3 regions of the Paraburkholderia sp. 35.1 genome follow, and region 2 is predicted to be linked to each of the others. Evidence: riboswitches for the same ligand, from Rfam matches in the RefSeq annotation. Region 2 holds a riboswitch; each other region holds the start of a gene.

Region 1 (4,737 bases), 1.7 Mb from region 2:
AACTTGATGCCGCGCATCTTCGCGATGCGCAGACGGCGGCGATTGCCGCCGTAATCATGAGCGACGTTTTCGAGGCTGATCACGCCGTGCACGATGCTGTGAAGCTGAATGCCGGAGGTGCTGGCCGACGTGTCGTCGAGCAGCAGCACCGTGCATTCGCGCGTCGAGAAATGGTGCTTGAGCGCGAGAATCTGCCGACGGTAGCGCAATGGGTTCTCCGCCAGCAGACGCAGTTCGGACAGGCTGTCCAGGACGACGCGCGCCGGCTTCAGTTCGTCGACGTGCTCGATTACGTTGCGCACGCTTTCGCCGAGTTCGACTTCGGCCGGGTGCAGCACGGTCTGTTCGTATTGCGGTTCGAGCCCTTCTTCGGGCAGTTGCTCCAGTATCGTGAAACGGCTCAGATCCCAGCCATGGCTCGCGCCGATCGCGAGCAGTTCAGCACGGGTTTCGGACAGCGCGATATAAAGGCCGGTCTGCCCTTCGTGCAGGCCCTCGAGTAAGAATTGCAACGCGAGGGTGGTCTTACCCGTGCCTGGCACACCCTCCACGAGGTACATGCGGTTCGGCGTAAGACCACCGCCGAGGATGTCGTCGATGCCTTCGATGCCCGACGATATGCGGGCGGGGGTAGGGGCGGCGGTAGTGGTCGACATGATGGTTGAAATGACGGCGGCAGTGGCTTTGATCGAAACGGGCGCGATGTCGCGGCCGGTATGGCGCTATGCAATTTGTGTGCCGTCGTGCATTGCCTGCGTGCTCGGGCCTCGCGCGCATGGGCATGAAGCGTGCTATTAAAGGTGGCTCGCTGCGAGTTTTTCTTCAGCAGCACTTTGGAAGCTTCACGCACACCATGAAAACCTATCGACTTTCGGCTATCGCGCTTACCGCGGCATCGCTCGTTGCGCTGCTGCCGGTCAGTGCATCCGCCGACGATAGCCCCAGACCTTGCGGTGCGCTCAAACGGATCGTGGCCGCGGCGCCGGACGGCTTCGCCTCGCTGACACCCGACGACGGCAAAGGCGTTGCGCAACCTTATGGCGATGACGCGCAATGTTCGGCCGCGCATCGAAGTTTCCAGTGCACGTGGACGCCGCATCAGGCGGCGGGCTCGAACGCGGATGCATTGGAAGCGGTCGCGGCAGATGTCGCGTCGTGCCTGCCCGATGCAACGCACGATCAGAATTCGCCGGGACGTCAGCACTTTTATCTCGGCGCGAAGGATCGACGCACCGAAATCACGCTGACGCCCGAGGGGTCCAACCGGTTGCGGCTCGTGGTGTCGGGCAGGTAAGCGGCGGTGCCGTTCAGGCGCTGGCGTTCAGGCGGTGGCGGCCGGGCGCCACGACCAGCCGCGTCGCGAGTGGCGTAATTCGACGACCGACAGCGGCGCGATCTCGATGCGACAGAACACGGTTGGCGATGCGCCGAGGGCGTGCACGATTGCCGCTCGCAGTAGAGTCGCGTGGGTGATGGCGACGATGGTTCGACCTTGCGCAGAGGCCGCGAAGCTTGCTTCGTTGACGGCATTGCATGAACGCACGTCTGCCTGCTGCGCGTCGAGCCACTCTCCAACCCGCTGCACGAGTTGACCGAACGATTCGCCGCCGGGCGGCGCGGTGTCGGGCTCGCGTGTCCAGGCGGCGAGTTCGCGGGGCGTTGCGTCGGCAATGGCCGCGAGGCGCTGGCCGCGCCATTTGCCATAGTCGATATCCACCAATGCGTCGGCAGGCGTGGCGCTCAGACCGAGCGCGGCGGCCGTTTCGCGCGCGCTGGCGGCGGGGCTGGTGAACACCGCGCCGTGGGCGGGAAGCGCGAGACGCGGTCGCGCCGCTACGGCTTCGGCGCGACCGCGCGCGTCGAGCGGATCGTCGTCAGGGAAGCGGCCCGCGCGCTGCGCGGCCGTTGCCGCGTGGCTCACCAGTAATAGTCGCGTATCCATTCTTTGCGTTGGCGCCTCATTCGTACTTGCCTGCGTGGTTTCATCGCCTCGCGGCGCGCGTTGCGAGGTAGCCCTCGCCGTCACGGAAGCCGCAGTTTAGCGCGTAGAATACTGACACTGCGAAGCACGGAAGCCGGTGAGAGCCCGGCGCGGTCGCGCCACTGTAATCGGCATTGCAATCCACAAGAGCCGAAAGCCAGACCCGAGCTTCGCACCATTCCTCTGCAATCGACTTTCGGGGCGCGTCACCCCAGGAGATGTCCATCATGACCGAAGCTGTTCTTGATCGCGCCGCGCAACCGGCAGCCCAGCCCACTCCCATTCCTTTACGCGAACTGCTGCCATGGGTCGTGTTCGGCGGCTTGCTGCTGTTGCTCGCGCTTTACTTCGTTGGTGCGGAACAGGGCGCGACGTCGCTCGTGCCCGGCATGTACATGCATGAGTTCGTGCACGACGGCCGCCATCTGCTCGGCTTTCCCTGCCACTAACGGAGTTCGACATGGTAGGTAAATTGTTGGTGCGCGGGATGCTCGCGGGCATCGTCGCGGGCTCGCTCACGTTCGCGTTCGCGCGAATCGTCGGCGAACCACAGGTCGATCAGGCCATTTCATTCGAAGAAAAAGCGGCCGCCGCGCGCGGCGAGGCGCCCGAGCCCGAAATCGTGAGCCGTCAGACGCAGGCTGGCCTCGGCCTGCTGACTGGCGTGGTCACGTATGGCGCGGCATTTGGCGGCCTGTTCTCGCTGGTGTTTGCGTATGCGTATGGACGCGCGGGGACGTTGAGCGTGCGCGCGCTGTCCGCGTGGCTCGCGCTTGGCGCGTTCATCACGCTCGTGATCGTGCCGAATATCAAGTATCCGGCCAATCCGCCGTCGGTCGGTGATCCGGAGACGATCGGCACGCGCACGGGCCTGTTCTTTCTGATGATCGCGATTTCGCTCGCGACGATGGTGTTTTCGCTGAAGGTGCGGCGTCGCGCGGCGGCGAAGCTGGGTGCGTGGAACGGTTCGATCGTCGCGGGGCTCGTGTTCGTCGTGGTCATCGCGGCCGTGCAACTGTCGATGCCGGTCATCAATGAAGTGCCGGCCGCGTTCCCGGCTGTGCTGCTGTGGAAGTTCCGCGTCGCGGCGATCGGCATGCAGGTGGTCATGTGGACGACGATCGGGCTGCTGTTTGGCGCGATGGTCGAGCGCAGCGCTTTTATGCGTACGAATGCGCGGGTGACGATGAAGTCCGCCTGATGGTGACGGTGACACGCGGCCGCGCAAGCGGCCATTCTCGCGCGCAACGCGCGAGAATGGTTTTGCATCAAGTACTTGGCGCAGTTGTGGAGTGGTTATCCACAGCCTTGCGAACATTTTCTGTGGAAAAGCTGCTTAACGGCTTTTCGCAACTCCACTCATCTCTCCCTTTCGCCGCGGCGCTCCGGAGAATTCAATTGGAAGCCTAACTAATTCAGGTTGCACGCGGCACTGCTCAATTTTTAAGCTCTTCAACTTTTTAAAATAAATTGTGAGAAGGGTATTGACGTGTTGTCGACCGCTCTCCATAATCTCGTTTCTCTGCTGCAGACGCAGCGACGCAAACGAAGCAGTGCCGGGTAGTGGTGGTTCAGGCGCGGCGGGTTTGGCGGACCGATCTTTAAAAACTAACAGTCGATAAGTGTGGGCGCTTGATGCGGAATGCGGCGGCGGATTCTCCGGAGTCTGCTGTCAGGCAGAAGTATCAGAAGCCTCACACAGTATTAGAGGAAGGTTTGTCTGTCGAAAGACGGATCAATCATCGTCAGTACGTTGAGTGAGCGACCGGGTTCGAGAGAGCCCGAACACAGTAACAGGTTTGAACTGAAGAGTTTGATCCTGGCTCAGATTGAACGCTGGCGGCATGCCTTACACATGCAAGTCGAACGGCAGCACGGACTTCGGTCTGGTGGCGAGTGGCGAACGGGTGAGTAATACATCGGAACGTGTCCTGGAGTGGGGGATAGCCCGGCGAAAGCCGGATTAATACCGCATACGCTCGGGAGAGGAAAGCGGGGGATCTTTCGGGACCTCGCGCTCAAGGGGCGGCCGATGGCAGATTAGGTAGTTGGTGGGGTAAAGGCCTACCAAGCCGACGATCTGTAGCTGGTCTGAGAGGACGACCAGCCACACTGGGACTGAGACACGGCCCAGACTCCTACGGGAGGCAGCAGTGGGGAATTTTGGACAATGGGCGCAAGCCTGATCCAGCAATGCCGCGTGTGTGAAGAAGGCCTTCGGGTTGTAAAGCACTTTTGTCCGGAAAGAAAACCTTGTGGCTAATATCCGTGAGGGATGACGGTACCGGAAGAATAAGCACCGGCTAACTACGTGCCAGCAGCCGCGGTAATACGTAGGGTGCGAGCGTTAATCGGAATTACTGGGCGTAAAGCGTGCGCAGGCGGTGCTGTAAGACCGATGTGAAATCCCCGGGCTTAACCTGGGAACTGCATTGGTGACTGCAGCGCTGGAGTATGGCAGAGGGGGGTGGAATTCCACGTGTAGCAGTGAAATGCGTAGAGATGTGGAGGAACACCGATGGCGAAGGCAGCCCCCTGGGCCAATACTGACGCTCATGCACGAAAGCGTGGGGAGCAAACAGGATTAGATACCCTGGTAGTCCACGCCCTAAACGATGTCAACTGGTTGTCGGGCCTTCATTGGCTTGGTAACGTAGCTAACGCGTGAAGTTGACCGCCTGGGGAGTACGGTCGCAAGATTAAAACTCAAAGGAATTGACGGGGACCCGCACAAGCGGTGGATGATGTGGATTAAT
Region 2 (4,737 bases):
TTGGCGGCCTGCAGATGCGCCTTGTAGAACAGAATCGCGACGACCGGCGCGTCTTGCCGCCAACGCGCCTGCCAGTCGGCGACGATGGGGGTATCGCGCTCAGGGTGATACAGCGACGCGGCCGGCAACGCGCGCGGCGGATCGGGTTCGCGCCCCCAGTCGAGCGCGCGATACGCGACGCAGCGCAAAAACGCCTCGGCGTTCTGCGGACCGCCCTCGCGCAGATAGCGCCACAGCTGCTGACACAACTCGGCGCTCGCAGTGCTGCGCGCGAGCAGGTTCGGGTCTTCCTGCAGATCGCCGGAAAACATCGCGAGTGTTTGCTGTTTGCGCTGCGCGAGCGCGACCACCTGCTCGATGCCGTACGGCCAATACGTTTCGCCGCCGAGATGATCGACGACGACCACGCGCGCATGCTGCAACACGTCGTCCAGATAGAAATCGACCGAGGCAGGCTGACGCAGATACGTGACGTTCGCGAGCCGCACGCTCGGAAAGCCGTCGCCGAGACGCGGCACTACGCTCGCGAGCAGCGACAGCGTGGTGTCGGCGGAACTGAGCACGACGATCTCGGCGGGCTGCTGATCGATGCGGATCACGCCCTGCGTATCGTCGACGAAGCCGCCCGGCGTCGTGCGCAGCAGATGCATGCTGGTGCGCCCGTTTATGCCGTCGCGTTCGACGTCGCGCCGAGCGCCGCGTCGAACGCCTGTTGCAGCGCGTGTTGGTCGAGGTCTGCGCCGATCAGCACGAAGCGGCTCAACGCGCCGTCGCCATTTTCACCCGCTTGCCAGCGCCGGTCGAAGTAGCTCTCGAAGCGCCGGCCCACGCCCTGGATCACGAGACGCATAGCCGCGCCCTGCAGTGCCGCGAAGCCTTTGACACGGTAAATCGTGTGGGTTTCGACGAGCGCCTGCAAGGCGGCGAGCGCCGCGTCGCGCGACGGTACCGATGCCTGCACGACGACCGAATCGAATTCATCGTGGTGATGATCGGGGTCGTCGGCGGAACCGTGGTGGTCATGACGCAGGTGGATCGTCTCTTCCGACGCCGCTTCGAGGCCCAGCAGCGTATGCAGGTCGAGCCGCCCCTGCTGCGCGCGCACGATCTTCACCTGCGGCGCAATCTCCGCGCGGATCGCGGCTTCGACCTCGTGCTGCCGCGCGTCGTCGATCAGATCGGTCTTGTTCAGAATCACCAGGTCGGCCGCCGACAACTGGTCTTCGAACAGCTCATGCAGCGGCGACTCGTGATCGAGATTCGGATCGGCCTTGCGCTGCGCATCGACGGCGAGCGGGTTATCGGCGAACTGGCCGCTCGCGGCGGCCGGGCCGTCCACCACCGTCACCACCGCGTCGACCGTGAAGCCGTTGCGGATCTGCGGCCAGTTGAACGCCTGCACAAGCGGCTTCGGCAAGGCGAGCCCCGACGTTTCGATCAGCACGTGATCGAGTTCGTCGCGGCGCTCCGCGAGCTTTTCCATCACCGGGAAAAATTCTTCCTGCACGGTGCAGCACAAACAACCGTTCGCGAGTTCATACAATTGTCCTTCAGTCTCGACGCCGTTTTCATCGCAACCGATGCCGCAGCCCCTGAGGATTTCGCCGTCGATGCCGAGCTCGCCGAACTCGTTGACGATCACCGCGATGCGCTTGCCGCCCGCATGCTGAAGAATGTGCCGCAGCAGCGTGGTTTTGCCGCTGCCGAGAAAGCCCGTGACGATCGTGACGGGGATCTTGCGCAATTGAGTTTGCATCGTGAGGTCCATCCCTTGGCGTTGATCGGTATGCCGGAAAGTCCGCGCGTGGGTCCGCGTCGGCTGGCGAATGGAGCGAATGAAGCACGCGCAGCAGTACCGGCGATTACCAGACACGGGGACGAACGACGGCATTGCCGCGACAACGGAAATACAGAAAGCGGAACTGAGGTCATGAACGCGCCGCCGCATCCCCGCGGCGGTCGTTCTGCTTCGTTGGGCCGGTATCCGGGCTGGCGAAAGCGCCGCTTCCCCTTCCCGGCCGAGTGGTTTCTCGTCCAGTGGTGAAATGTCCACGCGAGCTTGCGCGAGGACATCGAAGCCGGCACTGCGGTGCCCGGCTATCAAGCCGGAACCGCTTTTCGCTTACCGTTGCGGGGACAGCACAGGTTAGCCGCTCCAGAGCAGGTGGCTCCCTGTTTCCCGTTTAACTGCATGCGCACGAGCGCGCACGCGAGCACCCAAAGTGCGTGCGAGTGTAGGCCCGCGGCCTTGCGCAGTCAAGCAACGCACCGAGCCGGAAAGCGCCGCCGAGGCTTATCCGGCAAGGCGCCATGTGCTATCGTATGCGCGCGTTTGGTGCCCGCACATGCGCTCGCGTGTGCAGTTAAACGGGAAACAGGCAGCGCCTCGCGCGTTCAACCTGTGCTGTCCCCGCAACGGTAAGCGACCTGCGGCGCGCGATTCGATTCGCCTTCGATTCCGACGTGCCGCGCATGCGTTTTTTGATGCCACTGTCCCGCGAATCCACAAACCGGGACGGGAAGGCGAAGCGCATGAGGCCGCCAGCCCGGATACCGGCCAGACGCGGAGGCGGTGCCGCATTGCATCCGTGCGTCACGCGGCGCCGCCGGCCGCCGGAATCCGCGGGGAACGGATGTGAAGGCGTAGCAGCGCGGCATCGCGCGTGCCCGGATTCGCAGTTGCGCATGACCACTATATTCACCGCCGCGCGCGCTGTCGCACGCCGCGTCTCTTCTTCCATCACCGCATGGCGCGCGCCATGCACGCCGCGATGACGCGCGCCTGGCTGATCGGCGCCGGTCCCGGCGACGTCGAACTGATCACGCTGAAGGCCACCCGTGCGCTCGCGCAGGCCGATGTCGTGCTCGTCGACGATCTGGTGAATCCCGACGTGCTGCAGTTCGCGCGCACCGACGCGCAAGTCCTGTACGTCGGCAAACGCGGCGGCCATCCGTCGACGCCGCAAGCCGACATCGTCGCGCAAATGCTCGGGCATCTGCGCGCGGGGCGCAGCGTCGCGCGGCTCAAGGGCGGTGATCCGTTCGTGTTCGGCCGCGGCGGCGAAGAGTTGCAGGCGCTACAGGCCGCGGGTATCGAAGTCGACGTGATCAACGGCATCACGGCCGGCATCGCGGCGCCCGCGGCGCTCGGTATCGCGGTCACGCATCGTGATCACGCGCAGGGCGTCGTGTTCGTCACCGGCCACGGCGCCGGCAGTGGCGAACCGGACTGGGCCGCGCTCGCCGCGACGCGCATGACGCTGGTGATCTACATGGGCATGCGCCGGCTCGGCGAGATCGCCCGCGCATTGCTCGCTGCCGGCATGTCCGCCGACACGCCGTGCGCGGCGATCGAGTCGGCGACGCGGCCTGAGCAGCGTCATGTGCTCGCGCCGCTTCGCGAGTTCGCCGAGGCGGTGGCGCGCGCGGGGCTCGGCTCGCCGGCGATCGTCGTGATCGGCGCTGTGGCGTCGCTCGCACTGGCGCGTGATGCGGCCAAACGCGACGCCGGCGTTGCTCACGAACTGGCAGCGAGCGCGACACGACACGGACTCGCACGCGCGATCAAAACGCTGAGCGTCGGCATCGGTTGCCGCTTGCACAGCAAAGCCGCTGAGATCGAAGCCGCCGTCCGCGCAGCGCTCGGATCGAATGCCTTCGAGCAGATCCGCGCGATCGCGACGATCGACACCAAAGCCAACGAAGCCGGTCTGCTCGAATTCTGCTCACGTCATCAGCTGCCGCTGCAACTGTTCAGCCGCGAGCAGATCGCCGCGGTACCGGTCGCGTCGCCGTCGGCGGCGGCACACGCGCATCTCGGCGTCGATGGTGTGTGCGAGCCGTGCGCGCTGCTGGCGGCAACGGCGCCGGACTCCACCACAACCGCGCAAAACGCGCGTCTGATCGTACGCAAGACCGCGCACGCCGGCATCACGGTGGCGATCGCAGCGGCGAACGACGCTGCCCTTAGCGACGCGCCCCCATCCCATCCCGCCTCTCAAAACCAGGACCCTCGATGAAAACCGATCCGGAATCGCATCAACGCATGACCGAACGCCGCCGCGAAGGCCACGAAAAGAAGCAGGCCGGCGCGACCGTCGAAAAAGGCCTGCTGATCGTCAACACCGGCACCGGCAAGGGCAAGAGCACGGCCGCGTTCGGCATGGCCGTGCGGGTGCTCGGCCACGGCATGCGGCTCGGCGTCGTGCAGTTCATCAAGGGCGCGCTGCATACGTCGGAGCGCGATTTCCTCGGCGCGATCGCGCAATGCGATTTCGTCACGATGGGCGACGGCTACACGTGGAACACGCAGAACCGCGAGGCCGACATGGCGACAGCGCGCAAAGGCTGGAACGAAGCGCGGCGGATGATCGAAAGCGGCGACTACCAGATGGTGATCCTCGACGAGCTGAACACCGTGCTGAAGTACGAATACCTGCCGCTCGACGAAGTGCTCGCGGTGATCAACGCGCGTGCGCAGATGTTGCATGTCGTCGTGACCGGACGCCATGCGCCGGACGCGCTGATCGAAGCTGCCGACCTCGTCACCGAAATGCGCGCGATCAAGCATCCGTATCGCGAGCAAGGTGTGAAGGCGCAGCGCGGCGTGGAGTTCTGAGCGATGTCGGCGTTTCCCAACGGGGCTTCGTCCGGGGCGCCCCCCAAGGGGACTTCCTTCGGGGCGTCCCCCCAGGGGACTTCCTTCGGGGCGTCCCCCCAGGGGACTTCCTTCGGGGC
Region 3 (4,737 bases), on a different contig from region 2:
GCCCAAGGCGAGCGCAAGTGCGAGGGACCGCGCGGTTTTTGTCGTCATGACTGGAATCCTTGTTTGAACAGGTTGTGCACGTTCGACGCGAGCGCCGGGTGGTGGCGCGCGGTTTGACGGATGCGCTGGCGAATGCATCGGCTTGCCGTCGAGCGGCCGGTTCGAGTTCACGCTTTCGTCGACCGATTAGGCGCGTTTTACCGACGCTTGGTTCCCCAATTAGTGCTTCGCCGCCGCATCGGAAACGATGACCTGGATGCGATCACGACACGTGCCGCGTCGCGCGTTCGCCCTTAAACCAGCTGTTTAATGATGAAGCGCCATTCGGCTTCGGTCACCGGCGTGATCGACAGGCGGTTGCCTTTGGCGAGCACGCGCATGTCCTGCAATTCGGCATGCTCGCGCAGCGCGGCAAGCGGAATCAGCCCGATTTTCTTCTTGAACACGACGTCGACGAGCATCCAGCGCGGCGTTTCCGGCGACGATTTCGCGTCGTAGTACGGACTCTTTTTATCGAACTGCGTAGGGTCCGGATACGCGCTCGACGAGACCTCCGCGATGCCCGCGATGCCGGGCTCCGGACAGCTCGAATGATAGAAGAGCACGCCGTCGCCGACCTGCATCACGTCGCGCATGAAGTTGCGCGCCTGATAGTTGCGTACGCCGGTCCACGGCAAGGTGCGATGAGGTGCGTTGGCGAGGTCGTCGATGCTTGCTTCGTCCGGTTCGGACTTCATCAGCCAGTAGCGCATGAATCGGAGTGAGCGTGTGAGATTGAACGAAGCGCAACAACAGCAGGCGCGTACGGAAAAGCCCCTGAAAAAGGCGCTCAAACGAAAAAACGACGACCAAAGAAAAACGGCATCGAACCGAAGTCCGATGCCGTTCCAGATAAGGTCCCCGCCTTAGCCGCTAGGCCGGCATCCTGAACCGAGGGTTCAGAATTGGTCGCAGTTAGCAACACTTCGGGTACATCAGACTGAGTGACGCGCACACCCGTGCTACAAATTTCCGCAACCGTGCACATGGCATTGGTTCAAGGAATGTATGACCTTGGCGAACCAGGCAGGGAAGCTAAACCGATGAAGCTACAACCCAAACCGTTCAACACGTGACCGATTCGAAACCGGCCCACTACTGCTTACTGCAAGCTGTACTGCTCGATCACAGTACCTAGCTGTTCGTTCATTTGCTGCATTGTACGCCGGATTTCTTCAGCGGGAAATGCTTCTCCGTGTCGCACGCTGCTTTGCAGCTTAAGCAGTTCCGATGCCAGCGACAGCGCAGCCATCACCGCGATGCGATCGGTGCCGCGCACGTTGCTGCCGCTGCGGATTTTCTTCATCTCGGCGTCGACGCGCGCGACCGCCTCGAGCAGCGCGCCTTCCGTTTCCGGCGAGCAGGCGAGACGATAGGGTACTTCGAGAATCGATACTTCGATCTGCTTGGTGGTCATGCGCTTTCTCCGTGTCGGCTCACGTCGCTTTCCGCTTCCTCGTGTCCGGGCTGGGCGGACTCGAGCAGATCGAGCTGGTTATCCGGTTCGCTGCTCGCGCGTGCGCGCGGCAATTTTTCGAGAATGGCATTCAGGCGCACCTGAGCGTCGTCGATCTTGGCGGACAGCGCGTCGCGTTCCGCCTGCAGTGCGTCGCGCTCTTCGCGCAATTGCGCGAGTTCCGCATGCGTGGCTTGCACTTCGGCACGCGTTTGCGCGAGCTGCTCTTCGAGCGCGAGCCGCGCTTCGTTGTGGCGCTGGCTGATCGCAATCAGCTTGCCGATGTTCTGGGAGAGTGATTCGAGTTCGGTGAGCATGTGCTGCGTCCTCTAAAGACATCGCATTTTAGCGCGGAATATTACAGGTTCCGACAATTGTCTCGTTTCGAGACGTAACAGCATCGCTACGTGCAGGTTCGTTGCGTGTCGTGTCGTCGACCATAAGGTAAAAAACCGGTAATCCATCGGACAATAACCTGCATTCAACAGAACCGATTGCGCTCCGGTTGACCTTTCTTGACGCCCCGCGAGGCCGCTCGTAAACTTCCCGCACTCTGGTGCCCGCGCGCGCTTCTCGGCGCGCGCAGTTAAACGGGAAGCAGGACGCGCGCGGTGCCAAAACCGGATGCGCGAACCTGCGCTGCCCCCGCAACGGTAAGCGACCGCATGTGATGTGCTCATGCAGGTCGGTCCTGGTCGCAAGGTTGGAAGTTCAACGTGCGAGTGTGCCACTGCGCGTCACGCGTGGGAAGGCGGGATCGATGTGTCGTAGCCCGGATACCGGCCAGAAAAGAGGGACGTCCCCCGCGAAAACGTTGAACAAGGGGACGCCTCGTGACGCGTCGGCCTGCGGGGAAGCAGGCCGCGCACGCTATCCACAGGAATGTCATCCCATGCTGTCCCCCATCGCCCGCGCAACGCTGCTCGCGTTCGCGAGCCTGCCGCTCGTCGTGCATGCGCAAAGCGCCGAGCCTGCATCCGCGTCCGCGACGCCGTATTCGTCTTCATCGTCCGCCACGGATGCTACCGCCGCAAACGCTGCAATCGCTGCCAATGCCGCCTCCGCCGATGCATCGGGCAACGTGCTGTCGCCGATCGTCGTGACCGCGCAACGCGGACCGCAAGCGTTGCGTGATGCGATTCCGCAGACCACGCAGTTCGATCAGCAAGACATCGCCGACACGACCGCGACCGATCTGCCCGGCCTGTTGCAACTCGCGCCAGGCGCGCAAATCTCGCGCACGGGTGGCCCCGGTTCGACCGCGAGCCTCTTTCTGCGCGGCGCATCGTCAACGCAATCGCTGCTGCTGATCGACGGCGTGCGCGTCGATTCGGTGAGTCTCGGCTCAGCTCAACTCGCACAGATTCCGCTCGATCAGGTCGATCACGTCGAAGTGGTGAACGGCAACGTGTCGGCGTTGTATGGCTCGGGCGCGATCGGTGGCGTCGTGCAGGTGTTCACGAAAGACGGCGGCGATCATCCGCCGCGTTTCAATTTTTCGGTCGGCTACGGCAGCTATCGCACGCAGACGCAAACAGCCGGCGTGAACGGCGCGCTCGATCAGGACGGCCGCACGACTTTCAATATTTCGCTCGCGCGCACGAAGGACGACGGCTTTTCGTCGCTCGATCCGCTCGAGGCGCCGAACGCGAATCCGAACGCAAACGGCAATCTGAACGAGAGCATCAGCGCGTCGCTGCGTCACAAGTTCACCGACAGGTGGGACGCGGGCGTCAGCTACTTCCAGTCGAACAACGACAACAGCTACGACAATGCGTACGGCGAGCCCACCGATCTGAACAATCTCTATAGCAAGGTGCGTCAGGTGTCGGTATTCGCGAACGGCAAGCTGACCGACTGGTGGACCACCCACGTCACGCTCGCCGAGGGCGACGACCGCAGCGTGTCGAACACCAATGGCATCTACAACGGCCGCTTCGATACCGACAATCGCCAGTACACGTGGCAGAACGATTTCGCGCTCGCCGCGAACCAGAAGCTGCAACTCGGCTACGAGCATCTCGACCAGACGCTCGACTCCGACACGTTCGCCGCGCCCGACCGTCGCGTCGATTCGGTCTTCGCGGGCTACAGCGCGCGCTTCGGCCGCAACCAGATTCAGGCCAACGTGCGACGCGACCAGTACTCCGATTTCGGTGGGGCGAACAGTTACTATCTCGGCTACGGATTCGACATCACGTCGCGCTGGAAGGTAACCGCAAGCTATTCGGATGCGTTCCGCGCGCCGAGCTTCGACGATCTGTACTATCCGATCAGCGGCAACCCGTCGATCCAACCCGAGCGCAGTCATTCGGTCGAAGCCGGTTTGCAGTACGCGACCGATGCGCTCGGCGTGATGCGACTGAACGCATTCCAGACGCGCTATACGAATCTGATCGACTACGTGCAGACGATCCCCGGCATCTACCTCGCGGAGAACGTCGGCCGTGCGAAGGTGCAGGGACTCGAGGGATCGTGGAGCGGTCATGTCGGCAAGACCGACGTGCGCGCAACGGTGACGCTGCAGAACCCGGTCGATCTCGACAACGGTACCGACCTCGTGCGGCGCGCGCGTCGGTTCGGGTCGTTCGCGGTGAACCGCAGCATCGGTGGCTGGCGGGTTGGCGGCGAGTGGATCGTCAGCGGTCCGCGCACCGATAGCACCGGCAACCTCGGCGGTTATGGCATCGTGAATCTGTCGGCGCGCTACAACGTCACCAAAGCTTGGTACGTCAGTGCGCAAATCGACAATCTGTTCAACAAGGATTATGAAACGGCCTACTCGTATAACTCGCCGCGACGCGGTGCGTATCTCACGCTCGGCTGGCAGCAGCAGTGACGCGCGCGCCGGGGTGGCCGCATGCGTGAGCGCACGCGGATGAGTCGCGCGTCCGCTTCGCTGCGTGCCGCGATGGCGACGCCGCGCCCGATGAACGCGAAACGCGCGGCCGCGATCTGGCTCGGCCTCGCGTTCGCCGCCATCGCGGTGCTCGGCGCCTCGCTGGTGCTTGGCAGCGTGCCGCTCGCGCCGTCGCGCGTGCTTGCGGCGCTCGTGCCGACGCACACGTTCGGCGGCACGGGCAGCGACGATCTCGCCGGCGAAATCGTGCGTACGTTGCGTTTGCCGCGCGCGCTCGCGGGCTTCGCGTGCGGCGCGTTGCTCGCGCTCGCCGGCGCGCTGCTGCAGGTGCTGCTGCGCAATCCGCTGGCCGAGCCATACGTGCTCGGCGTGTCGGGCGGCG

Evidence for each region. A riboswitch is a leader RNA that binds a small molecule or an ion and turns the genes downstream of it on or off. The one in region 2 is predicted to bind cobalamin.
Region 1: linked by a shared signal. The riboswitch ahead of OKW27_RS06985 (CbtB domain-containing protein) and the one ahead of cobA (uroporphyrinogen-III C-methyltransferase) in region 2 are both predicted to bind cobalamin.
Region 3: linked by a shared signal. The riboswitch ahead of OKW27_RS32665 (TonB-dependent receptor domain-containing protein) and the one ahead of cobA (uroporphyrinogen-III C-methyltransferase) in region 2 are both predicted to bind cobalamin.

The regions. Positions count from the first base shown of each region.
Region 1 covers NZ_JBNDMJ010000002.1:243,924-248,660, reverse strand. Annotated here, with positions in the region: gene OKW27_RS07000 (ATPase domain-containing protein) at 1-656, opposite strand, end outside; gene OKW27_RS06995 (hypothetical protein) at 854-1,294, shown strand; gene OKW27_RS06990 (histidine phosphatase family protein) at 1,322-1,942, opposite strand; cobalamin riboswitch at 2,023-2,168, shown strand; gene OKW27_RS06985 (CbtB domain-containing protein) at 2,209-2,430, shown strand; gene OKW27_RS06980 (CbtA family protein) at 2,442-3,182, shown strand; rRNA gene OKW27_RS06975 (16S ribosomal RNA) at 3,783-4,737, shown strand, end outside.
Region 2 covers NZ_JBNDMJ010000002.1:1,963,079-1,967,815, forward strand. Annotated here, with positions in the region: gene cobN (cobaltochelatase subunit CobN) at 1-650, opposite strand, end outside; gene cobW (cobalamin biosynthesis protein CobW) at 665-1,756, opposite strand; cobalamin riboswitch at 1,959-2,236, opposite strand; cobalamin riboswitch at 2,317-2,576, shown strand; partial or broken gene cobA (uroporphyrinogen-III C-methyltransferase) at 2,772-3,509, shown strand; gene OKW27_RS14980 (cobalamin biosynthesis protein) at 3,585-4,019, shown strand; gene cobO (cob(I)yrinic acid a,c-diamide adenosyltransferase) at 4,016-4,618, shown strand; gene OKW27_RS14990 (cobyrinate a,c-diamide synthase) at 4,622-4,737, shown strand, end outside.
Region 3 covers NZ_JBNDMJ010000003.1:2,706,625-2,711,361, forward strand. Annotated here, with positions in the region: gene OKW27_RS32640 (SIMPL domain-containing protein) at 1-48, opposite strand, end outside; gene OKW27_RS32645 (EVE domain-containing protein) at 294-752, opposite strand; RNA gene ssrS (6S RNA) at 894-1,075, opposite strand; gene OKW27_RS32655 (cell division protein ZapA) at 1,142-1,456, opposite strand; gene OKW27_RS32660 (ATPase) at 1,453-1,812, opposite strand; cobalamin riboswitch at 2,033-2,297, shown strand; gene OKW27_RS32665 (TonB-dependent receptor domain-containing protein) at 2,388-4,334, shown strand; gene OKW27_RS32670 (FecCD family ABC transporter permease) at 4,374-4,737, shown strand, end outside.